DNA from 3 places in the Kitasatospora sp. NPDC005856 genome. Region 3 is predicted to be linked to each of the others. Evidence: riboswitches for the same ligand, from Rfam matches in the RefSeq annotation. Region 3 holds a riboswitch; each other region holds the start of a gene.
What was found. Region 3 has a riboswitch for S-adenosylmethionine ahead of ABZ449_RS13545 (IclR family transcriptional regulator). Riboswitches for the same ligand answer to the same signal wherever they lie in the genome.

Region 1 (7,521 bases), on a different contig from region 3:
GGCCGCAGCAGCCTCCCGCCACACCCCACACCCAGCGCCTCATGCCGGCACCGTACCCGCGGCCCGCGCGAGCCCGCCCCCGGTTACGCGAGCTTCCCCACCGGTGCCACCACCACGCCCCGCGCGCCGCACACCCAGTGCGGGTCCGGCCCCAGCTCGGGTTCCACGCTCAGGGCGTGCGGGTCGTCGTCGGCCGCGCAGTCGGCGCACAGCGGCCAGCGCCCGTACGCCTCCAGCAGCGCGTCCTGGACGTCCTGGGCGACCAGCCCGAGCACGTACTCGGTGCCGTCCGGCCACTGCTCCAGCCACCAGCGGCGGTGCGTCACGGCCTGTTCCACCAGCGAGACGACGGCGGCGTCCGCCACGTCCCGCGCGGTGAGGTCGGCCAGGATCAGTGCCCGCGCGTTGTGCAGGGCGGTCTCGATGTCGTCGGCAGCCATCCGTCCATCCTCTCCTCAAGTCCCCCGAACGCCGAAACGCCGCGTGGGCGGCCCCCCGAAGGGAGCCGCCCACACGGACGGGGAATCAACCGATCCGATCGAAGCGATCAGGATCAGAAGTCCATGTCACCGCCCGGCATGCCGCCGCCGGCGGCCGCAGCGGCCTTCTCCGGCTTGTCGGCGATGACGGCCTCGGTGGTGAGGAACAGCGCCGCGATGGAGGCGGCGTTCTGCAGCGCGGAGCGGGTGACCTTGGCCGGGTCGATGATGCCCTCGGCGATCAGGTCGACGTACTCGTTGGTGGCGGCGTTCAGGCCGTGACCGGCGGGGAGGTTGCGCACCTTCTCCACCACGACGCCACCCTCCAGGCCGGCGTTGGTCGCGATCTGCTTGATCGGGGCCTCCAGCGCGACCTTGACGATGTTGGCACCGGTGGCCTCGTCGCCGTCCAGCTCCAGCTTGTCGAAGGCGACACCGGCCTGCAGCAGGGCGACGCCACCACCGGCGACGATGCCCTCCTCGACGGCGGCCTTGGCGTTGCGGACGGCGTCCTCGATGCGGTGCTTGCGCTCCTTGAGCTCCACCTCGGTGGCCGCGCCGGCCTTGATGACGGCCACGCCGCCGGCCAGCTTGGCGAGGCGCTCCTGGAGCTTCTCGCGGTCGTAGTCCGAGTCGCTGTTCTCGATCTCGGCGCGGATCTGGTTCACGCGGCCCGCGACCTGCTCGCTGTCGCCGCCACCGTCGACGATGGTGGTCTCGTCCTTGGTGATGACCACCTTGCGGGCGGTGCCCAGCAGGTCGACGCCGGCGTTCTCCAGCTTGAGGCCGACCTCCTCGGAGATGACGGTGCCACCGGTGAGGATGGCGATGTCGCCGAGCATGGCCTTGCGGCGGTCACCGAAGCCCGGGGCCTTGACGGCGACGGACTTGAAGACGCCCTTGATCTTGTTGACGATCAGGGTCGACAGGGCCTCGCCCTCGACGTCCTCGGCGATGATGACGAGCGGCTTGCCGCTCTGCATGACCTTCTCCAGCAGCGGGAGCAGGTCCTTGATCGAGCCGATCTTGGAGTTGGCGATGAGGATGTACGGGTCCTCGAAGGTCGCCTCCATGCGCTCCAGGTCGGTGGCGAAGTAGGCGGAGATGTAGCCCTTGTCGAAGCGCATGCCCTCGGTGAGCTCGAGCTCCAGGCCGAAGGTGTTGCTCTCCTCGACGGTGATGACGCCTTCCTTGCCGACCTTGTCCATGGCCTCGGCGATCAGCTCGCCGATCTGGGTGTCGGCGGCCGAGATGGAGGCGGTGGAGGCGATCTGCTCCTTGGTCTCCACGTCGGTGGCCTGGGCCAGCAGCTGGTCCGAGACGGCGACGACGGCCTTCTCGATGCCGCGCTTCAGGGCCATCGGGTTGGCGCCGGCGGCGACGTTGCGCAGACCCTCGCGAACCAGGGCCTGGGCGAGCACGGTGGCGGTGGTGGTGCCGTCACCCGCGACGTCGTCCGTCTTCTTGGCGACCTCCTTGACGAGCTCCGCACCGATCTTCTCGTACGGGTCCTCGAGCTCGATCTCCTTGGCGATGGAGACACCGTCGTTGGTGATCGTGGGGGCGCCCCACTTCTTCTCCAGCACGACGTTGCGACCCTTGGGGCCGAGCGTGACCTTCACTGCGTCGGCGAGCTGGTTCATGCCACGCTCAAGGCCGCGGCGAGCTTCCTCATCAAAGGCGATGATCTTGGCCATCTGAAGTGGTCCTCCGGGACACGGTCGACTGCTCGGACCAAGGGGTGCCCGCGACGGACGGCCCTGGTGTGCGGGGGTCCATTCCCCTACCGCTCCCGGGGGCCTCACCGACCCGGTCCGCTGTCACTCTCACGCTGTGAGTGCTAACGCCAATGATTAGCACTCCCGATGGTCGAGTGCAAGCCCAATCGGCAATCCGCAAGCCGTCGTCGGGGTCCGCCGGGCAGACGCCGACCGGGTGCGCCGGGGAACGCCGACGGGCCCGCGCGACGTGTGTCGCACGGGCCCGTCGAGAAGCGAGAGGTCACCAGCCGAAGGGCCGCGCCGAGCTCCTGGGGTCGGAAGGGGTCAGACCGCCGCGCGGACCATGTCCGCCTGCGGGCCCTTCTGTCCCTGGGAGATCTCGAACTCGACCCGCTGGCCCTCCTCGAGGGTGCGGTAGCCGTCCATCTGGATCGCGCTGTAGTGGACGAAGACGTCCGCACCACCGTCGACCGCGATGAAGCCGTAGCCCTTCTCCGCGTTGAACCACTTGACGGTGCCCTGAGCCATTCCGAACTCCCCTAGTGCTGTGCTGGCCCTTCACGTGCCCGCAGGTCGCGGGCCCGGGTTGGTTGAAGGCCGGCCCGGGGAACCCCCCCTGGGCGCAGCCGTGCACGCCGCAGCCCTCCGTGCAGGACGCCTGGTGGCTTCCGGCGAGCGGGTGATTGCGTCGACCGCCGCTGAATGTATCCGGATCGACGCCCTCTGCAACAGGGCCAGCCGCCGGTAATTCCGTTCGGCCGTCGAGGGACAGGACGGGCTGAATCGGAATAATCTCGGCATTCCACGCCGGACATAGCGGACGAATTACCCAAATGTCTGCGGGAATTCTGACAACTGCCTGACAGGTTTCACGGGGCCGGGCGCTCCCGGGCCGAGCACTGCGGGAGCCGAAAGGGAAACCATGTTCCCAGCCGAGCCACACTCTACTCCGCTCGGGCGGGAAATATTCCCGCCGAAATGCAGCGGTCGCCCGCGCGTACGGAGATCGGAATTCCGTACGCGCGGGCGACCGCGGTTCTCGCAAACTGCTCAGCAGCCGCCGGCCACCGCCGGGATGATCGAGATGCCGGCGCCGTCCTCGATCTCGGTCGCCAGGCCCTCGGCGAAGCGCACGTCGTCGTCGTTCACGTAGACGTTCACGAAGCGGCGCAGCTTGCCGGTGTCGTCCAGGATGCGGGCCGAGATGCCCGCGTGGTTCTTCTCCAGGTCGGCGACGACCTCGGCCAGGGTGGCACCCTCGGCGGTCACCTCGGCGGCGCCGCCGGTGTAGGTGCGCAGGATGGTGGGGATGCGGACGTTGGCGCTCATGACTCTCCTTGCGGGGGCGGGGGTGGTTCAGGCGGACGCGAGGCCGGCGGCGCGGAACGAGTCCAGCGTCGGGCGGATGACGGCGCTCATCCCGGCGTCGGAGACGGCGTCCAGGGTCTTCAGGCCGTCGCCGGTGTTGATCGCGACGGTCTCCTTGGCCGGATCCAGCTGCCCGGTCTCGACCAACTTCTTCAGCACGCCGACGGTCACCCCGCCCGCGGTCTCGGCGAAGACGCCCTCGGTCCGCGCCAGCAGCTTGATCGCCGCCACGACCTCGGCGTCCGTGACGTCCTCCACCGCGCCGCCGGTGCGGCGGGCGATGTCCAGCACGTACGGGCCGTCGGCCGGGTTGCCGATCGCCAGGGACTTGGCGATGGTGTCCGGCTTGACCGGCTTGATCACGTCCCGGCCGGCCTTGAACGCGGCCGACACCGGCGAGCAGCCCTCGGCCTGGGCGCCGAAGACCTTGTACGGCCGGTCCTCGACCAGACCGAGCCTGATCAGCTCCTGGAGGCCCTTGTCGATCTTCGTCAGCTGGGAGCCCGAGGCGATCGGGATCACGATCTGCTCCGGCAGCCGCCAGCCGAGCTGCTCGCAGATCTCGTAGGCCAGCGTCTTGGAACCCTCGCCGTAGTACGGCCGCAGGTTCACGTTGACGAAGCCCCAGCCCTCGCCGGCCGGGTCGCCGATCAGCTCCGAGCAGAAGCGGTTCACGTCGTCGTAGTTGCCCTCGATGCCGACCAGCTCGCCGCCGTACACCCCGGCCATGACGACCTTGCCCTGCTCCAGGTCGTGCGGGATGAACACGCAGGACCGGAACCCGGCCCGGGCCGCCGCCGCACCCACCGCGCCGGCCAGGTTGCCGGTCGAGGAGCAGGACAGCGTGGTGTACCCGAACGCCCGGGCCGCCTCGATCGCGCACGCGACCACCCGGTCCTTGAACGAGTGCGTCGGGTTCCCGGAGTCGTCCTTGATGTGCAGCTGGGCGGTGAACCCGAGCTCCCGGCCCAGGTTGTCCGCCTTCACCAGCGGGGTCCACCCCGGGTTCAGGTTGGGCTTGGAGGCCACGTCGGCCGGAACCGGCAGCAGCGGCGCGTACCGCCAGATGGACGCCGGACCGGCCTCGATCCGCTTGCGCAGCTCCTCGGCGCCCTCGCTGCCGAACTCGTAGGCGATCTCCAGCGGGCCGAAGCACTCCAGGCAGGCGAAGCTGGGGCCGAGCGGGAAGCGGGTGCCGCACTCGCGACAGGACAGCGCGGCGGCCGGGCCGAGGTCGACGGAAACAAGTGCGGCGGTGTCGATAGCCATGATGGCGAGGCCTCTCTCCTCATCTTCCCCGTGGCGCGGTCGCACCACGGGCCGGAATTGGCACCTGTCCCGCCGGGGCCTGTCGACGACAGCCGCGCGAGAAGGTTGCCGGGACGTCAACGGGCCGTTCCCTCAGTCCCTCTGGATGAGCTTGTGAAATTGTGGTGGTGCTCAACGGAGACCCCGGCGTGCAAAGGTCCGACCGCTGTACGAAGACTGTATCCGAAGGCGTCAATCCTGAACGGGACCGTCCGCCAAGCGAGATGGCCCGTCCCACCGTCCCCGCCGAGGAGACCTCCGTGCCCGCCGAACCGAATCCCGAGCTCCTCCCGCAGACGGCGTCCTGGCTGCGCCGCCGCTCCTGGAGCGCGGCCGACCGGCCGGTCCACACCCTCCTCGCCGCCAAGGAACGCACCGGCCGCACCGTCAGCGTGGTCCTCCCGGCCCTGGACGAGGAGGCCACCGTCGGCGACATCGTCCGCACCATCCGCCGCGAACTGATGGAACGCCTCCCGCTCGTCGACGAACTCGTCGTCGTCGACTCCGGCTCCACCGACGCCACCGCCGCCGTCGCCGCCGAGGCCGGTGCCCGGGTCGAGCACCGCGACGCCGTACTGCCCCGGCTGCCCGCCGTCCCCGGCAAGGGCGAGGTGCTCTGGCGCTCCCTGCTGGTCACCCACGGCGACATCGTCTGCTTCGTCGACGCCGACCTGCGCGAATTCGACCCGGCCCTCGTCTCCGGCATCATCGGCCCGCTGCTGACCGACGACTCCATCCAGCTGGTCAAGGCCATGTACGACCGCCCGCTGGAATCGGAGGGCGCCGTCCTGCCCGCCGGCGGCGGCCGGGTCACCGAACTCGTCGCCCGCCCGCTGCTCAACCTCCACTGGCCGGAACTCGCCGGTTTCGTCCAGCCCCTCGGCGGCGAGTACGCGGCCCGCCGCTCACTGCTCGAACGGCTGCCCTTCCCCACCGGCTACGGCGTCGAACTCGGCCTGCTGGTCGACGCCCTGGAACTGGCCGGCCTGGACGCCCTGGCCCAGGTGGACGTCGGCGTCCGGCACCACCGCCACCAGGACGGCCAGGCCCTCGGCCGGATGGCCGCCACCATCTACCGGACCGCTCTGGAACGCCTCGACCGCACCCACCGCCTCAAGGCCTCCGCCGACCTCGTCCACCCCCACCTCACCCAGTTCACCCGCGACCCGGAGACCCGCGCCTTCACCGCCCACACCCACCCGGTGACCGCCCTGGAACGCCCCCCGATGCACACCGTCCCCGAATACGCGACCCGTCACTGAAGGGCCCGTCTTCGCCGCACTCCACGGGTTTGCCACGCCGAACCCCCGGCAACATGCCAACCATGGGCGAAACCACGACCAACCGTTCGAGCGCGACCGGCACCGCTCCCGTCCTGGTGGCCTCCAACCGGGGACCGGTCTCCTTCGGCACCGCCGACGACGGCACGCTGACCCTGCGCCGGGGCGGCGGCGGCCTGGTCTCCGGCCTCTCCGCCATCGCGGACCCGAACGCCGTCTGGGTCTGCGCCGCCCTCAGCGACGCCGACCGCAGAGCCGCCGCCGAGGCGCCCCGGGGCCGCCTCGACCTGGCCGGCCACGCGGTCGGCGGCCAGGCCGTACGGATGCTGGACATCGACCCGCAGACCTTCACCCGCGCCTACAACGGCGTCGCCAACTCCACCCTGTGGTTCGTCCACCATCTGCTCTACGCGACCCCCACGGCACCCGCCTTCGACGCCGGCTTCCGCACCGAGTGGGCCGCCTACCAGGCCTACAACGAGGCCTTCGCCGAGGCCCTGGCCGCCGAAGCCGCCCCGGACGCCGCCGTCCTCGTCCAGGACTACCACCTCTCCCTGGCCCCGGCGCTGCTCCGGGCGGCCCGCCCCGACCTGCGGATCGGCCACTTCTCGCACACCCCCTGGGCCCCTCCCGAGTACTACCGGCTGCTGCCCGACGACGTCGCCCGGGCCGTCCTCACCGGCATCCTCGGCGCCGACCGGGCCGGCTTCCTCACCGAGCGCTGGGCCCGCGCCTTCGCCGCCTGCTGCGCGGACCTCCTGGGCGCGACCGTCGACCACGACGCGCTCACCGTCACCCTCGACGGCCGCACCACCGCCCTCGGCGTCCACGCCCTCGGCGCCGACGCCGACTTCCTGCGCGAGCGCGCCCACCGCCCCGACGTCGACGAACGCCTCGCCGCACTGCGCCGGACCGTCGGCGACCGCCGCACCATCGTCCGGGTCGACCGCACCGAGCTGAGCAAGAACATCGTCCGGGGCCTCCAGGCCTACCGGCACCTGCTCCGCACCCGCCCCGAGTGGCACGACCGGGTAGTGCACATCGCCTTCGCCTACCCCTCCCGCACCGACCTGGCCGAGTACCGCGACTACACGGCCGCCGTCCGGCGCCTCGCCGAGGAGATCGACGCCGAGTTCGCCACCCCCGGCTGGCAGCCCCTGCTGCTCCACGTCGACGACGACTTCCCGCGCTCCCTCGCCGCCTACCGCCTGGCCGACGTCGCCCTGGTCAACCCCATCCGCGACGGCATGAACCTGGTCGCCAAGGAGGTCCCGGTGGTCTCCGACAACGGCTGCGCCCTCGTCCTGTCCCGCGAGGCCGGCGCCCACGCCGAGCTCAAGGACGCCGCCCTCACCGTCAACCCGT
Region 2 (7,521 bases), on a different contig from region 3:
CCGCCCGGGGCGGCAGCCCGGCGGCGACCGTCCCGGCGGTCAGCTACGCCCTGATCGCCCTCAACACCCTGGTCTTCCTGCTCGGCCCGGCCGCCGGCCTCAACCCGCTGTACGGCACCGGCCAGGCCCGGGTCTGCGCGGAGCAGCGGTACGAGCAGCGCTGGGGCGCCGTCCCGGCCGAGGTGCTCGCCGGACGGCCGCTGACCGCAGGACAGCTGACCGAGGCCCCCGATCCGGTCCCCGGCTGTCCGGCCGCACCGACCCCGGGGAAGCACCCGGCGCTGTCCGTCCTCACCGGGCTCTTCCTGCACGCCGGCTGGCTCCACCTGCTGGGGAACCTGCTCTTCCTCCAGGTCTTCGGCCCCACCGTCGAACGGCGGCTGGGCCGCGCCCGGTACGCCCTCTTCTACCTGGCCGCCGGCAGCCTGACCACGTACGGCTTCGCGCTCGCCGAGGCGCACTCGCCGAACTCCACCCGGGTGCTCATCGGGGCCTCGGGGGCGATCTCCGCCGCCCTCGGCGCCTATCTGCGCCTCCACCCCCGGGCCCGGGTGACCACCCTCGTCCCGCTGCTGTGCTTCCTGCCGCTGCGCTTCCCCGCCTGGCTGGTGCTCGGCCTCTGGTTCGCCCTGCAGTGGTGGTCGGTGCACTCGGCCGGGCCCGGGGTGGCGTACCTGGTCCATGTGATCGGCTTCTCGGCCGGGTTCCTCTACGCCTGCACCGTGGTTCGCCACCCCCCGCGACGCCCCGGCTGACGCCCGATACGCTGGCGGCACCCCACAAAGGAGCCCGACTGTGATCACCGCCATCGTCCTGATCAAGACCAGTGTCGACCGCATCCCGGAGATCGCCGAGTCCATCGCCGCCATCGACGGCGTCAGCGAGGTCTACTCGGTGACCGGCGGCTACAACCTGGTGGCGATGGTGCGGGTGCGCCGGCACGACGACCTCGCCGAGGTCATCCCGGGCCGGCTCAACAAGGTCCCGGGCGTGGCCCACACCGAGACCCAGATCGCCTTCCGCACGTACTCCCAGCACGACCTGGAAGCCGCCTTCGCCCTCGGCCTGGACGAGTAGCGCTCAGCCCTCGCGCCGGCCCCTGTCGATCTGCACGGTCGCGACGCAGCGCCCGCCCTCGTTGCGGTAGCTCCAGGCGGCGCCGTCGGTGACCAGCTCCCGGACGGCGGTCAGGAAGCGGTCGACGTGCTCGTCCGGCGTCCCGGCGCCGAAGCTCACCCGGATCGCGTTCAGGCTGCGCTCGCCCGGCAGCGAGGGCTCGGGCGCACCGCACTCGGACGGGGCGACGTCCTCGTCCCCGAGCAGCGTGCGCACCAGCGGGTGGGCGCAGAACAGCCCGTCGCGCACCCCGATGCCGTACTCGGCGGAGAGCGCGGCCGAGAAGTGCGAGCTGTTCCAGCCCCGGACGACGAAGGAGAGCACGCCCACCCGGGCGGAGTCGTCACCGAACAGGTTCAGCACCTTGACCTGCGGGATCTCGGCCAGCCCGGCCGTCAGCCGGGCGATCAGCTGCTGCTCGCGGGCCTCCAGCGCGTCGAAGCCGGCCTCGGCCAGCGCCCGGCAGGCCGAGGCGATGGCGTAGGCGCCGATGACGTTCGGCGAGCCGGCCTCGTGCCGGGCCGGGCCGGTGTGCCACTGCACGGCCACCGAGCCGTCGCTCTCCCGGGCCACCGTCCGGGTCGCCCCGCCGCCGGCCAGGTACGGCTCGGCCGCGTCCAGCCAGTCCGCCCGGCCGGCCAGCACCCCGGCACCGAACGGCGCGTAGATCTTGTGGCCGGAGAAGGCGATCCAGTCGACGTCCAGCTCGCGCACCGAGACCCGGTGGTGCGGCGCCAGCTGGGCGGCGTCCAGCACCACCCGGGCGCCGTGCCGGTGCGCGGTCGCGGTCAGCTCGGCGACCGGCCACAGCTCGCCGGTCACGTTGGAGGCGCCGGTGACACAGAGCAGCTTGGGGCCCTCGGGCGCCTCGGCGAGCGCGGCGTCCAGCGCGGCCACCGCCTCGGCCCGGGAGCGCGGCGCCCGCAGGTAAGTGACGGTCAGTCCGGCGTGCGCCCAGGGCAGCAGCGAGGCGTGGTGCTCGGTCTCGAACGCGAACACCCGGGTGCCGGCCGGAACGGCCGCGGCCAGCAGGTTGAGCGAGTCGGTGGTGGCCCGGGTGAAGACCACCTGGTCGCCCTCGCGCAGGTCGAGGAACTCGCCGACGGTGCGGCGGCTCTGCTCGAACAGGTCGGTGGACAGCTGGGACAGGTACCCGGCCCCGCGGTGGACGCTGCCGTAGTACGGCGCGTAGGCGGCGACGTCGTCCCACACCCGCTGGAGCGCCGGGGAGCTGGCCGCGTAGTCGAGCGCCGCGTAGGCGACCTTCTCACCGTTGGCGAGCGGGACCTGGACGTCGGCGCCGAGGACGGCGAGCGGGGTCCGGATTTCGGTGGAAATCGACATGAGGACGCACTCCTTCAGGGGCAAGGGACCCCCGGGAGTGCCAGTCGTCGGGCGTCCGCGCTTGTCGCACGGACGGTTTGCCGTGACGACCCGGTCCTCACCCAGGGCACCCCGCCACGGACGGAGGGTTGCCGGACAGCCAGCTGGGGCTTGGCGCTGTCACTCATGACCTGGCGAAGACTCTAGGCCGCGTCCATCGGGTGGTCAAACGAGCGTCCAACATCCGGACACAGCACGGAAGCCCGCACCGGCGCACCGGCACGGGCTCCCCGACTTCCGCCTCAGACGCGGCTGGTGGCCTCCGACCAACGCCGCAGCAGGTCCTGCGCGGCGCCGGAGTCGATCGCGTTGGCGGCCCGCTCCATGCCGGCCGCCAGCTGCTCGGTGAGCGGCGCGTCGCCCAGGTCCAGCGCGACCAGTGCCGCCGCCGTGTTCAGCAGGACGGCGTCCCGCACCGGCCCGTGCTCCCCGGCCAGCAGCCGCCGCGCGACCTCGGCGTTGTACGAGGCGTCCGCCCCGCGCAGCGCCTCGATGCCGACCAGCTCGATGCCGACGTCCCGCGGGTCGAAGGCGGTCTCGGTGACCACCCCGTCGCGCACCAGCCAGACCTGCGAGGTGGTGGTGATGGTCAGCTCGTCCAGCCCGTCGTCGCCGCGGAAGACCAGCGCCGTCGCACCCCGCTCGGCCAGCACCCCGGCGATCAGCCCGGCCAGCCGGGTGTCGAAGCAGCCGATGGCGTGCGCCGTGACCTTGGCCGGGTTGGTCAGCGGGCCGAGGATGTTGAAGGAGGTCGGCACCCCGAGGTCGCGCCGCGCGGTGGCGGCGTGCCGCATCGAGGGGTGGAACTTGGCCGCGAAGCAGAAGGTGAGCCCGACCTCCTCGGCCACCTCGGCGACCCGCCGCGAGGAGAGGTCGAGCGCCACCCCGAGCTTCTCCAGCACGTCCGAGGAGCCGCTGGAGGAGGAGGCCGACCGGTTGCCGTGCTTGACCACCTTGGCGCCGGCGGCCGCCGCGACGATCGCCGACATGGTGGAGATGTTGACGGTCTTCGCCCGGTCCCCGCCGGTGCCGACGATGTCCACCGCCGGGCCGGGGATCTCCAGCGGTTCGGCGTGCGCGTACATCGCGTCGACCAGGCCGGAGATCTCCTCGACCGACTCGCCCTTGGCCCGCAGGGCGATCATGAACCCGGCCACCTGCACGGGGGAGGCCTCGCCGCTCATGATCCGGTCCATCGCCCACGCGGTGGACGCCCGGTCGAGGTCCTCTCCCTGCAACAGCGCCGCCAGGATGTCCGGCCAGGTGCGGACCACCTGCGCGGGGTCGCTACCGCCGTTCGCAGGGTTCACGTTCACCATGGCTGACTCCAGCTGTTGTCGGTTCCCCGCTGCGGGGACGTCCGTACGGATGGAGCCAGCCTATCGAGCGAAGCGGTCGCTTCTACCCCTCTCTTTTCCAGTTGCCGGGGCGGAAATCAGCGGACGGCCGGAGTCCGCTTGGCCACTCGCGCCCGCAGCAGGGTGGCGACGGCCTCGGCCAGTGCCACCGGCTCCACCGGGTGGGAGATGGCGGCGTCCGCCCGGCTCCAGGCCGCGAGCCAGGAGTCCTGCGGCCGGCCGATCAGCACCAGCACCGGCGGGCAGCCGTAGATCTCGTCCTTGAGCTGGCGCCCGAGTCCCAGCCCCCCGGCCGGAACCGCCTCGCCGTCCAGCACGCAGAGGTCCACTCCCCCCTTCTCCAGCGCCTTGAGCACCGCGGGGGTGGTCGCGCACTCCAGGTAGGACAGTTCCGGAAGATCCGCGGCGGGCCGGCGGCCGAGCGCCGTCAGCACCTGCTCGCGGGTGTTGCGGTCGTCGCTGTAGACGAGGACGGTGAGCGTCTCATCGGTCGTGTACGCCATGGACCCTGCTCCCTCAAGTGTGATCCGGACCACGTTCGCCTGTTCCGGATGCTACTCCCGATCACCCTCCGCCGAGTCCCCCTCGCGCACGTTCCTCCTCGAGCCACCGCGCCCCGGGCTCACCCGCCCGGAGGACGGCCCGTCACCCGACCCCGCCCGGTCCACCCGTACGGCCGACCCGGGCGCCCGTCCCCTTACCTCCCACGGCTACTCCGACCGTGCAACGACGCGCCGGGCAACGGGGTCGTAGGCTCCTCCGAGGAACCATCAGAAAAGGGACACGCCGCTGCTCAGTCGCCGTCCGGGCACCCGGTCGCCCCCCAAGCGGGCATACCGCACGCACCGGACACTCCGAGGGACACCCCCCGGCGTGAAGACGGAATAAGGGACCGACATAATGTCCGTCGTGGCGACAGCAACAGCAGTAGAAACCGGGCACGCGCACGGATCGGTCAACCGGCCGAACATGGTCAGCGTCGGAACGATCGTCTGGCTCAGTTCCGAGTTGATGTTCTTCGCGGCCCTCTTCGCGATGTACTTCACGCTCCGCTCCGTCAAGGGGCCGGAGTTCTGGACCGAGAAGGCCCACGCCCTCAACGTGCCCTTCTCGTCGGTCAACACCACGATCCTGGTGCTCTCCTCGCTCACCTGCCAGCTCGGCGTGTTCGCTGCCGAGCGCGGTGACGTGAAAAAGCTCCGGGCGTGGTTCATCCTCACGTTCGCCATGGGCGCGGTCTTCATCGGCGGCCAGGTCTTCGAGTACACCGAGCTGGTCAAGAAGGACGGCCTCTCGCTGTCCTCCGACCCGTACGGCACGGTGTTCTACCTGACCACCGGCTTCCACGGGCTGCACGTGACGGGTGGTCTGATCGCGTTCCTGCTGGTCCTGGGACGGACGTACGCAGCCAAGCGCTTCACGCACGAGCAGGCCACCGCGGCGATCGTCGTGTCGTACTACTGGCACTTCGTCGACGTCGTGTGGATCGGCCTGTTCGCGACCATCTACCTGATCAAGTAACCAGCTGATCAGGTCGCTGGCCACCGGCTGCGGCCCCCGCCCTCACCGGCGACGGGCCGCTTCTGCCGGTGCCGACGCTCCCACCGACCGACCGCGCGCGCAGCCCTAGACAGGCAGCCTCGTGCCGGCCAGACCGGCCGCCGGGTGCACCCACCAGTCGACCAGATCCTGACACCGGGGTTATTCCGTGAAAAAGCTCTCCGCACGACGGCGCCACCCATTGGCGGCGCTGGTCGTCCTACTTCTCGCCCTGGCGGCAACCGGGGGGCTGTACGCCGCGTTCGCGCCCGCCGACAAGGCGCAGGCCGACGTCGCCGCGCAGTCGCTCGCGATCGATGAGGGCAAGAAGCTCTTCGCCGTGGGCTGCTCCTCCTGCCACGGCCTGAACGGCCAGGGCAGCAGTGACGGTCCGAGCCTGGTCGGCGTCGGCTCCGCCGCTGTCGACTTCCAGGTCGGCACCGGCCGCATGCCGGCCCAGCAGCCCGGCGCCCAGGTCCCGCGCAAGAAGAACATCTACACGCAGGCCGAGATCGACCAGCTCGCCGCCTACGTCGCCTCCCTCGGTCCCGGCCCGGTGACCCCGACGGAGGAGCAGTTCACCTCGACCAACCCCGAGGACATCTCCAAGGGTGGCGAGCTGTTCCGCACCAACTGCGCCCAGTGCCACAACTTCGCCGGCCAGGGTGGTGCCCTGACCAAGGGCAAGTACGCCCCGTCGCTCGAGGGCGTGGACGCCAAGCACATCTACGAGGCCATGCAGACCGGCCCGCAGAACATGCCGTCGTTCCCGGACACCACCATGCCCGAGGAGCAGAAGAAGCAGATCGTGGCCTTCGTCCGCCACACCACCAACGATGAGCCCAACCCCGGCGGTCTCACCCTGGGCAGCCTCGGTCCGGTGACCGAGGGTCTGTTCGGCTGGATCTTCGGCCTCGGCACGCTCATCGCGGTCGCGATCTGGGTCGCCGCCCACACCACCAAGGCCAAGAAGTCATGAGCCACGACATGTCAGAAGAGAAGCTCCCGGAGCCGCACGGCTCCACCGGCGAGGTGGCCGACCACGGCAGCCCGTTCGCCGACCCGGGCCTGCCGGCCCACGAGCCCCGACGCACCGACATCGACGAGCGGGCCGCCCAGCGCGCCGAGCGCCAGGTCTCGCTGATGTTCGTGGTCTCGATGCTCGCCACCGTCGGCTTCATCGCCTCGTACGTGGCCATCGACCCGGACAAGATCGTCTACATCTTCCCGCTCGGTCACGTCAGCGCGCTGAACTTCGCGCTCGGCCTGACCCTGGGCGTCGCGCTGTTCATGATCGGCGCGGGCGCGGTCCACTGGGCCCGCACCCTGATGTCGGACGTCGAGCTGCCGGCCGAGCGTCACCCGATCGAGGCGTCGGACGAGGTCCGCGCCGACGTCATCGAGCAGTTCAAGACCGGCGCCGCCGAGTCCGGCTTCGGCCGCCGCAAGATGATCCGCAACACCCTGATCGGCTCCATGGCGCTGGTCCCGCTCTCCGGCGTGGTCCTGCTCCGTGACCTCGGCCCGCTTCCCGAGAAGAAGCTCAAGGAGACCGGCTGGAAGGAGGCGACCGAGGCCAAGCCGCTGCCGCTCATCAACATGAACACCATGCAGCCGATGAAGCCCGAGGACATCACCGTCGGCTCGCTGACCTTCGCCATGCCGGAGGGCCTGTCCACGCACAGCGAGGACTTCCAGCAGCGGATCGCCAAGGACGCCCTGATGCTGGTCCGCATCGCGCCCGAGGACATCAAGGACGAGAAGTCCAAGGAGATGGGCTTCGAGGGCATCCTCGCCTACTCCAAGATCTGCACCCACGTCGGCTGCCCGATCAGCCTGTACGAGCAGCAGACCCACCACGCGCTCTGCCCCTGCCACCAGTCGACCTTCGACCTGGCGGACGGCGCCCGCGTCATCTTCGGCCCGGCCGGTCACCCGCTGCCGCAGCTGAAGATCACCACTGACGAGAAGGGCAACCTGGTCGCCACCGGCGACTTCGATGAGCCCGTCGGCCCGAGCTACTGGGAGCGTGCTCGATGAGTAGCGCGAGCAGCACCACGACCGGTGCCGCCAAGCCCTCCAGCACGCGCGCCAAGCCCGCCAACAAGTGGGAGGCCGCGGCTGA
Region 3 (7,521 bases):
AGCCGGCGCAGCCGTGGCTGCTCACCACGGCGTCGATGAGGTGGAAGTCGGGCGGGTAGGAGCGCAGCAGGTCGACGATGACCTCGGCGCCGTCGCGCCGGGCGCGGTAGTGGTGGTGCTTGTCGCCCTGGGGGAGGACGCCGAACAGGTTGGCCAGGCACAGGGCATAGCCGAACTCGGGGTGGGTGCTGTTCTTGGCGATGTTGATCCGGAAGCCCGCCTCGAGCCAGCTTCGGGCCATGCCGCTGCCGTGCAGGACGGCACTGTCGGGGAAGTCGGCCGGCTCGACGTCCTCGGAGAGGTCCACGAGGCGGTAGGCGTTGCCCCGCGGGGTGTGTCCGCCGTAACCGAGCCGGCGGCAGGCCTGGCGGAGCCCGAGGCCGGCCAGCCAGGTGTCGGGGCCGCAGCGGGCGGCGCCGACGGTGACGTCGCGGTAGCCGCGGTCGTGCAGCAGGTCGATCAGGTGCTCCACCAGGGCGGCGCTGACGGCGGTCGCCGGATCGCCGTACGCGGACGCGCCCGGGGTCAGCAGCACCGCGACCGCCTCCGGAGCGCCGTGCGCCCGTTCGGCGAGCAGTTCCCAGAGCCCGGCCCGGGCGGCGGCGTCCGCCAGTAGGTCGGCGGCGGTCAGCGGCCGGACCCGGGTGGAGCGGGCCACGGCGGCGACGACGGTCACATCTCCCCCAACGCCGGCGGACGGTCCTCCCGCGCGTGGTCGGACCGGTCGCCGATTCACCGGAAAGCATCCCAAAGAGGTCGAAAGGGATGCTACTGCCCGAAGGTGGACAGCGGGGCGGGGCGCGCTCGTGTCCTGGAACGCGCTCGTCTCCCCGGGCCGGCCTCCGTCACCGGCCGGTCGGAACGCGGCGGGAAACCGAACAGACCGGGGCACAGTCGGACCGATTCGGGCGGGATGGGACGATACCTGCCATGTCAAGCACGTCTTCCCTGGTCCGGGTCACCGATGCCCCGCCCGACCCGCTCCGCCGCCTGCTGCTCGAACTGGGCGAAGCCCTGCTGGGCGGTGGCCTGCCCGTCCATGACGTCGAGGAGGAACTCCACTGGCTGGGGCGGGCGTTGGGGGCCCCGGAGGTACGGGTCGCCGCCCTGACCAACGGGCTCTTCGTCGCGCTGGGGCCGGAGGACGCCACCCGGTTCCAGCCGGTCGGCGGCGCACTGCGGTTCGAGCAGACGGCCGACGTCCTCCACCTGGTGCACCGGCTGCGGGCGGGCGAACTCGACGGGCCGCAGGCGCTCGCCGAGCTGGACGCGATCCGGCGGACGCCGGCCCGCCGGCCCGCGTGGGTGTCGGACCTCGGGGCGCTGCCGGTCGGGGTGGGGGTCTGCCTCTTCCTCCAGCCGGTGGCGGCGAACGTGCTGGCGGCCGGGCTCGGCTCACTGATCGTCGTGGGGCTGACCGTGCTCGCCCGGCGGCTGCCGTACCTGCGACCGCTGCTGCCCGTCACCGCCGGGTTCCTGGTGGCGCTGCTGGTCCTCTCGCTCGCCCGGGCCTCGCTGCTGGAGGGCTCGCTGCGGACCATCGTCGCCACGCTGGCGATCCTGCTGCCGGGCGGGCTGCTCGTCACCGGGCTGTCGGAGATCGCCGCGGGGGCGGCCAGCGCGGGTACGGCCCGGCTGGTGTCCGGCGCGGTGCAGCTGGCGCTGTTCCTCGCCGGAGTGGCCGCGGCGGCGACCGCGACCGGCATGCCGGCCACCGCGCTGGCCGACGTGCAGGTCGCCCGGCCGAGCTGGTGGGTGATCGCGCTGGGGCTGGCGCTCGCGGTGGCCGGCGTGGTGGTCAACGTGAACACCCCGCCCTCGGCCGTGCCGTGGATCGTCGTGGTGATCGCGGTGAGCGTCACGGCCCAGGTGGTGGTGGGGTCGGCGCACGGCGCGGCGGTCGGCGGCCTGGCCGGTGCGGTCACCGCCGCGGCCGCGGCCACCCTGGTGCACTGGCTGCCGGGCGGTCCGCTCTGGCAGGTCCTCTACCTCCCCGCGTTCTGGATCGTGGTGCCGGGCTCCTTCGGCCTGCTGCACACCGCGCAGATCGAGGTCGGCAACGGCGCGCAGTCGGTGCTGACGGCCGTTTCGGCGGTCTTCGGGGTGTCGATCGGCACCCTGATCGGCGCGGTGATCAGCCGGATACCCCGCCCCCGCCGCGCCGTCCTGCTGCCCCGGGTCTGAGACCGTGTCACCGGGCCCTGGGTCGCGCGGAGGATGCGACCCAGGGCCCGGAGCTCTTCTCACGGGTGGCGCTCGGGGGCGCCGCTCACGGGTGGCGCAGGGCCTCGGTGAGCCGGTGGGCGGCCTCGACGACGGCCTGGGAGAGGTGGGCGCCGGGGTGGCGGCTGAGGCGTTCGATCGGTCCGGAGACCGTGACGGCCGCGACCACCCGGTTGGACTGGCCGCGGACGGGCGCGGAGACGGAGGCGACCCCGACCTCGCGCTCGCCGACGGACTGGGCCCAGCCCCGGCGCCGTACGCCGCTCAGGGCGGTGGCGGTGAAGCGGGCGCCCTGGAGGCCGCGGTGGAGGCGCTCCGGCTCCTCCCAGGCGAGCAGGATCTGGGCGGCGGCGCCGACCTTCATGGGGAGGGTGACGCCCACCGGAACGGTGTCGCGCAGGCCGGTGAGGCGCTCGGCGGCGGCCACGCAGATCCGCACCTCGCCCTGCCGCCGGTAGAGCTGGGCGCTCTCGCCGGTGATGTCGCGCAGCTGGGTGAGGACCGAACCGGCCGCGGCCAGCAGCCGGTCCTCGCCGGCGGCCGTGGCGAGCTCGGCGAGCCGGGGGCCGAGCATGAACCGGCCGTTCACGTCCCGGCTGACCAGGCGGTGGTGTTCGAGTGCGACGGCCAGCCGGTGGGCGGTGGGCCGCGCCATGCCGGTGGCCGCGACCAGGCCGCCGAGGGTGGCGGGCCCGGCCTCCAGGGTGCCGAGGATCGAGGTGACCTTGTCGAGCACGCCGACGCCGCTCGTGTTCTCCATGGGTGGGGTACTCCAGTCTCGAGGCCGGGAGCAGCGGGTGGGGGCTGCTCACGGCGGCTCCGGGCGGGGAGCCGGGGGTGTGATCAGCGAGGACGGGCCGGGGAAGTCGGCCGATTGCCTGCGCCGGGCACGAGACGGGTACGCGAAAGAGCCGGGGCGGGAAGCGCCCGGGCGAAGGACAGCACAGAGAGCACCGTGTCTCCTCATCTTTCCCGCGCCAGGGTGGCGACAGGCCGGAGTTGGCACTGATCCCGGACGGCACGGCGCGTACTTCGGACGCCGGGTCGAACGGGGAGTTGCCGGGGCTTCGTAGGGCCGGTCCCTCCACCCCTCTGGATGATTCGCCAGGAACGATACAAGACTCCCCGGGCCGGTCGGCAAGCCCCCCCCCCACGCTCGACCGCGGCCCACGGGGACGGCTCGACGGCGGCTCGGCTCCGTCAGCCGGTGTACGCGGCCCGGTCCGGGCGGCCGGGGGCGGTGGCGTCCCAGGCGCGCAGGGCGGCCAGCGCGGCGGCGCGCTCGGGGGCCGTCGGCCGGGTGCCCTCGGGGCCGAGCAGGTAGTCGGCGACGGGGGTGAGCAGCAGGGTCGCGTCGCCGGCCGGGAGCAGCAGGGCCTCGTCCCACTGGTGCCGGATGACGGTGCGGCGCAGCAGGGTGCCGTGGCGCGGGCGGGGCCGGCCGGCGGGGCCCCGGCGGCGGTGGAGTTCGGGGGCGACCTCGGCCTCCAGGACGGTGCGCACGTCCCGCAGGGAGCCGAGCGGCACGTGCTCGGCGGCGAGGTCGAGCAGGGCGGCGGCCTCCGGGGCGAGCCGGTAGGCGGCGACCACCGCGGCGGTCTCGACGGGGTCGAAGGGCTGCCCGGCGAGCTGGGCCACGTCGATCACGTCGCCCGCGAGGAAGGTGCGTCCGAGCCCCTCCTCGGCGAGGGCGATCAGGCATTCCACGTGGTCGTCGGCGGCCAGGTAGGGGCGGACCGGGACGGTGGCGAGGTCGCCGGCGAGCGCGGCGGTCGACACCCGCACCTGGTACCAGGGGTCGAGCAGCGGGTCCTCGGCGGGCCAGCGCAGGGTGACGGCCGTGTGCCGGGGGCGCTCGCCGAGCAGGCTGACCTCGACCGACTCCACCGGGTGATCGGTGACCAGCCGGTTGACGGCCTGCCAGAGCGAGGCCTCGGTGGGGCCGACCAGGCTGAGCTCGGCCAGCGGCCGGGGCAGGCCCGGCGGGTAGTAGCCGGCCAGCGGGAGGTCGCGGATCGGCCGGACGCCGGTGGCGTCGGCGAGGTCCCGGGCGACGCCCGCGTAACACTCGGCCCGGTCGCGGGCGCGCCGCAGCTCGGCCCGGGCGTGCCGGCCCATCCGGACGCCCTCCCGGTCGAGCGCGGCGAGCACCAGGTACGGGAGGTGGCGCTCGCCCCGAGCGCGGTGGAGCAGCTCGACCGGTCCGGCGACCGGATCGACGTCGAGCAGCCGGTGGAGCAGGTCGGTGTTCATGGGCGTCCGCCTCCGAGGTCCGTGGTGGCCGCCCGGACGGCGGCCGGGCGACCGGGGACGTGGCGGGTCCGGCGGTCGGTGCCGGGCCGACCGCGGGCGCCGCACCACCGATTGTGAGGACGGCCGATCAACGCCGGATCACCACCGGTTCGACGATCTCTCGACATCCCGCCGGGTGCCATGGGTTGATAGGGGCTCATCACATCGGGGGGCGGCACGTGCGGGCGGGGGCTAGCACATGAGGCGGGCAGGTGCAGGCATGGACGATTTCCGGTTCTCGGTGCTGGGACTGATGCGGGCGCAGCGCGGCGCGACCGCGCTGAAGGTGGGCAGCCCCCAGCAGCAGGCGATGCTGGCGGTACTGCTGCTGCGGCCCGGCCACGGTGCGAGCGCCACCGACCTGATCGACGCCCTGTGGGGTGAGGAGCCCCCGGGCACCGCGATGACGACGGTGCGCACCTACGCCTGGCGGTGGCGCAAGGTCCTGCACGGCGAGGAGCCGGACGCGCCGACCGTGCTGACCTCGGTCGGGGACGGCTACCGGCTGGTGCTGCCCAAGCTCGCGGTGGACGCGGCGCAGGCGGAGGAGCTGGCGGCGCAGGCCGAGCGCACGGCGGCCGCCGGGGAGCCGCAGCAGGCGCGGGACCTGCTGAACCAGGCGCTGGAGCTGTGGCAGGGCGAGCCGCTGGCGGGCATCCCCGGCCCGTTCGCCCAGCGCCAGCGCCAGCGGCTCCAGGAGCTGCGGCTGACCCTGCTGGAGGAGCGGATCGCCCTGGACCTGGCGCTGGGCCGCCACTCCCGGTGCATCCCGGAGCTGACCTCGCTGACCACCGAGCACCCGCTGCACGAACGGGCGTACGGGCTGCTGATGCGCGCGCTGTACCAGGCCGGGCGGCAGGCGGACGCGCTGGCGGTGTTCCGCGGCGTGCGTCAGCTGTTCCTCGCCGAGCTCGGCGTGGCGCCCGGGGTGGAACTGGACCTGCTGCACCAGCGGATCCTGGAGGGCGACCCGACGCTCGCCGCCCCGGCCCCGGCCGGCGCGCTCGCCCCCGCCGCATCCGTGGCCGGCCCGGCGGAGCCGGCCGCGCCCGGTTCCGCGTCACCGGAGCCGGCCGCCGGCCCCGCGCTCCCGGACGCACCCGCCGCCCCGGCCGGGACCACCGCGCCCGCCCCCAGACCGGCCCAGCTCCCGCCCGACGCGGCCGACTTCACCGGCCGTACGGCGCTGGTGGAACGGCTGGGCGGGGCCCTCGGCGCGCCGGGCCAGCAGGCGCTGGCGATCGCGACCGTGGTCGGCATGGGCGGGGTCGGCAAGACCGCGCTGGCCCTGCACGTCGCCCACCGGGTGCGCGAGGCCTACCCGGACGGCCAGCTCTACGTCGACCTGCGGGGCGCCGACGCCACCCCGGCCGACCCGGAGGCGGTGCTCAGCGGCTTCCTGGTGGCGCTCGGCGTGCCGGCCGACGCGGTGCCGGACGGCCTGGACGCCCGCTCGGCCCTGTTCCGCTCGGCGGTGGACGGCCGGCGGCTGCTGCTGGTGCTCGACAACGTCCACGACACCGCGCAGATCAGACCGCTGCTGCCGGGCGCGGTCGGCTGCGCCGTGCTCACCACCAGCCGCACCCGGCTCTCCGGTCTGCCCGCGACCGTCCAGGCCGACCTCGGCGTCTTCGAGCCCGAGGAGGCGCTCGAACTGCTGGGCCGCACCATCGGCGCCGAACGGCTGGCCGCCGAGGAGGAGGCCGCCCGGGAGCTGCTGCTGGTCTGCGGCCACCTCCCGCTCGCGGTGCGGATCGTGGCGGCCAGGCTGGCCGCCCGGCCGAGCTGGACGGTGCAGACGCTGGGCCGCCGGCTGGCCGTCGAGCGACGGCGGATCGACGAGCTGCGCATCGGCGACCTGGAGGTGGCGGCCGCCTTCGAACTGAGCTACCGCCAGTTGACGCCCGCCCAGGCCCGGGCGTTCCGGCTGGCCGCCTCGGTGGACGGCCCGGACCTCGGGCTGCAGGCCGCGGCCGCCCTGCTGGACCTGGACGAGTACGACGCCGAGGACCTGCTGGAGGCCCTGGTGGACGTGGCGATGATGGAGTCGCCCTTCCCCGGCCGCTACCGCTTCCACGACCTGCTGCGGGCGTTCGCCCGGCGCCGCCCGGACGATCCCGGCGCGGCCGTGGCGGCCCGCGACCGGATGCTCGACCACCTGCTGGCCACCGCGTGCACGGCCTTCCAGCACGCCGTCCCCGGGGATCCGGCGGCCGGCGCGCTCGGGCCCGCCCGCAGCGCGGGCGTGGCGCTGGACGGCCCGGACGGGGCGCGGGCCTGGGCCGAGGCGGAGGGTTCCGGGGCGATCGCGCTGGCCGCGCAGGTGGCGGCCTGGACCCTCGCGGACGACGAAGCCTCCGGTCCGGGCTCCCCCGCATCCCCGGCTGACGGCCCGGCACCGGAGCCGCTGCGCGCCGCGATCGACCTGCTGATCGCGCTCACGCCGTTCGTCCTCGCCCCGCCCAGCCGTCAGCTGGCCACCACCGCGGAGGCCCTGGCCGCCGCCGCGGTCCACCGCGCCGACCACCGGGCAGCTGGTCGCGCGCACTTCCTGCGCGGCAACGTCGCCCTGGCCACCACCCGGCTGGAGGAGGCCGAGGCGGCCTCCCGGCTGGCGGTGGACGCCTCCCGCTCGGCCGGCGACACGGTGATCCTGCGCCAGGCGCTGAACGACCTCGGCCTGGTCTGCCAGTTCCTCAGCCGCTACGACGAGGCCGTCCGGCACTACGACGAGGCACTGCTGCTGGCCCGCGAACTGGGCCACCGCTCCGGGGCACTGGTGACGACGGTCAACGCCGCGCTGGCCCGGGTGCGCAGCGGGCGGGCAGCCGAGGCGGTGCCGATCTGCCACGAGGTGCTGGCCGAGCTGCGGACCCGGCACGACGATCCGGGCCGGGCGTACACGCTGTACGTGCTGGGGCTGGCGCTGCACGGGCTGGGGCGGCACGAGGAGGCGGTCACCTGGTTCGGCGAGTGCCTGACGGTGGCGTCGGCGGCCGGTCTGCG

Region 1: another riboswitch for S-adenosylmethionine. It lies ahead of thrC (threonine synthase); the one in region 3 lies ahead of ABZ449_RS13545 (IclR family transcriptional regulator).
Region 2: another riboswitch for S-adenosylmethionine. It lies ahead of ABZ449_RS33995 (aminotransferase class V-fold PLP-dependent enzyme); the one in region 3 lies ahead of ABZ449_RS13545 (IclR family transcriptional regulator).

The regions. Positions count from the first base shown of each region.
Region 1 is NZ_JBEXWT010000035.1:4,589-12,109, reverse strand. Features, by position in the region: gene ABZ449_RS21720 (hypothetical protein) at 1-43, opposite strand, end outside; gene ABZ449_RS21715 (hypothetical protein) at 84-440, opposite strand; gene groL (chaperonin GroEL) at 554-2,176, opposite strand; gene ABZ449_RS21705 (cold-shock protein) at 2,525-2,728, opposite strand; gene ABZ449_RS21700 (MoaD/ThiS family protein) at 3,251-3,529, opposite strand; gene thrC (threonine synthase) at 3,557-4,837, opposite strand; SAM riboswitch class I at 4,854-4,989, opposite strand; gene ABZ449_RS21690 (glucosyl-3-phosphoglycerate synthase) at 5,101-6,138, shown strand; gene ABZ449_RS21685 (trehalose-6-phosphate synthase) at 6,201-7,521, shown strand, end outside.
Region 2 is NZ_JBEXWT010000085.1:26,722-34,242, reverse strand. Features, by position in the region: gene ABZ449_RS34005 (rhomboid family intramembrane serine protease) at 1-755, shown strand, start outside; gene ABZ449_RS34000 (Lrp/AsnC ligand binding domain-containing protein) at 796-1,077, shown strand; gene ABZ449_RS33995 (aminotransferase class V-fold PLP-dependent enzyme) at 1,081-2,460, opposite strand; SAM riboswitch class IV at 2,513-2,631, opposite strand; gene trpD (anthranilate phosphoribosyltransferase) at 2,742-3,818, opposite strand; gene ABZ449_RS33985 (hypothetical protein) at 3,935-4,360, opposite strand; gene ABZ449_RS33980 (heme-copper oxidase subunit III) at 4,758-5,378, shown strand; gene ABZ449_RS33975 (c-type cytochrome) at 5,566-6,375, shown strand; gene ABZ449_RS33970 (Rieske 2Fe-2S domain-containing protein) at 6,384-7,436, shown strand; gene ABZ449_RS33965 (ubiquinol-cytochrome c reductase cytochrome b subunit) at 7,433-7,521, shown strand, end outside.
Region 3 is NZ_JBEXWT010000017.1:85,790-93,310, reverse strand. Features, by position in the region: gene ABZ449_RS13555 (DUF362 domain-containing protein) at 1-676, opposite strand, end outside; gene ABZ449_RS13550 (threonine/serine exporter family protein) at 931-2,184, shown strand; gene ABZ449_RS13545 (IclR family transcriptional regulator) at 2,270-2,983, opposite strand; SAM riboswitch class I at 3,184-3,326, opposite strand; gene ABZ449_RS13540 (hypothetical protein) at 3,424-4,476, opposite strand; gene ABZ449_RS13535 (BTAD domain-containing putative transcriptional regulator) at 4,736-7,521, shown strand, end outside.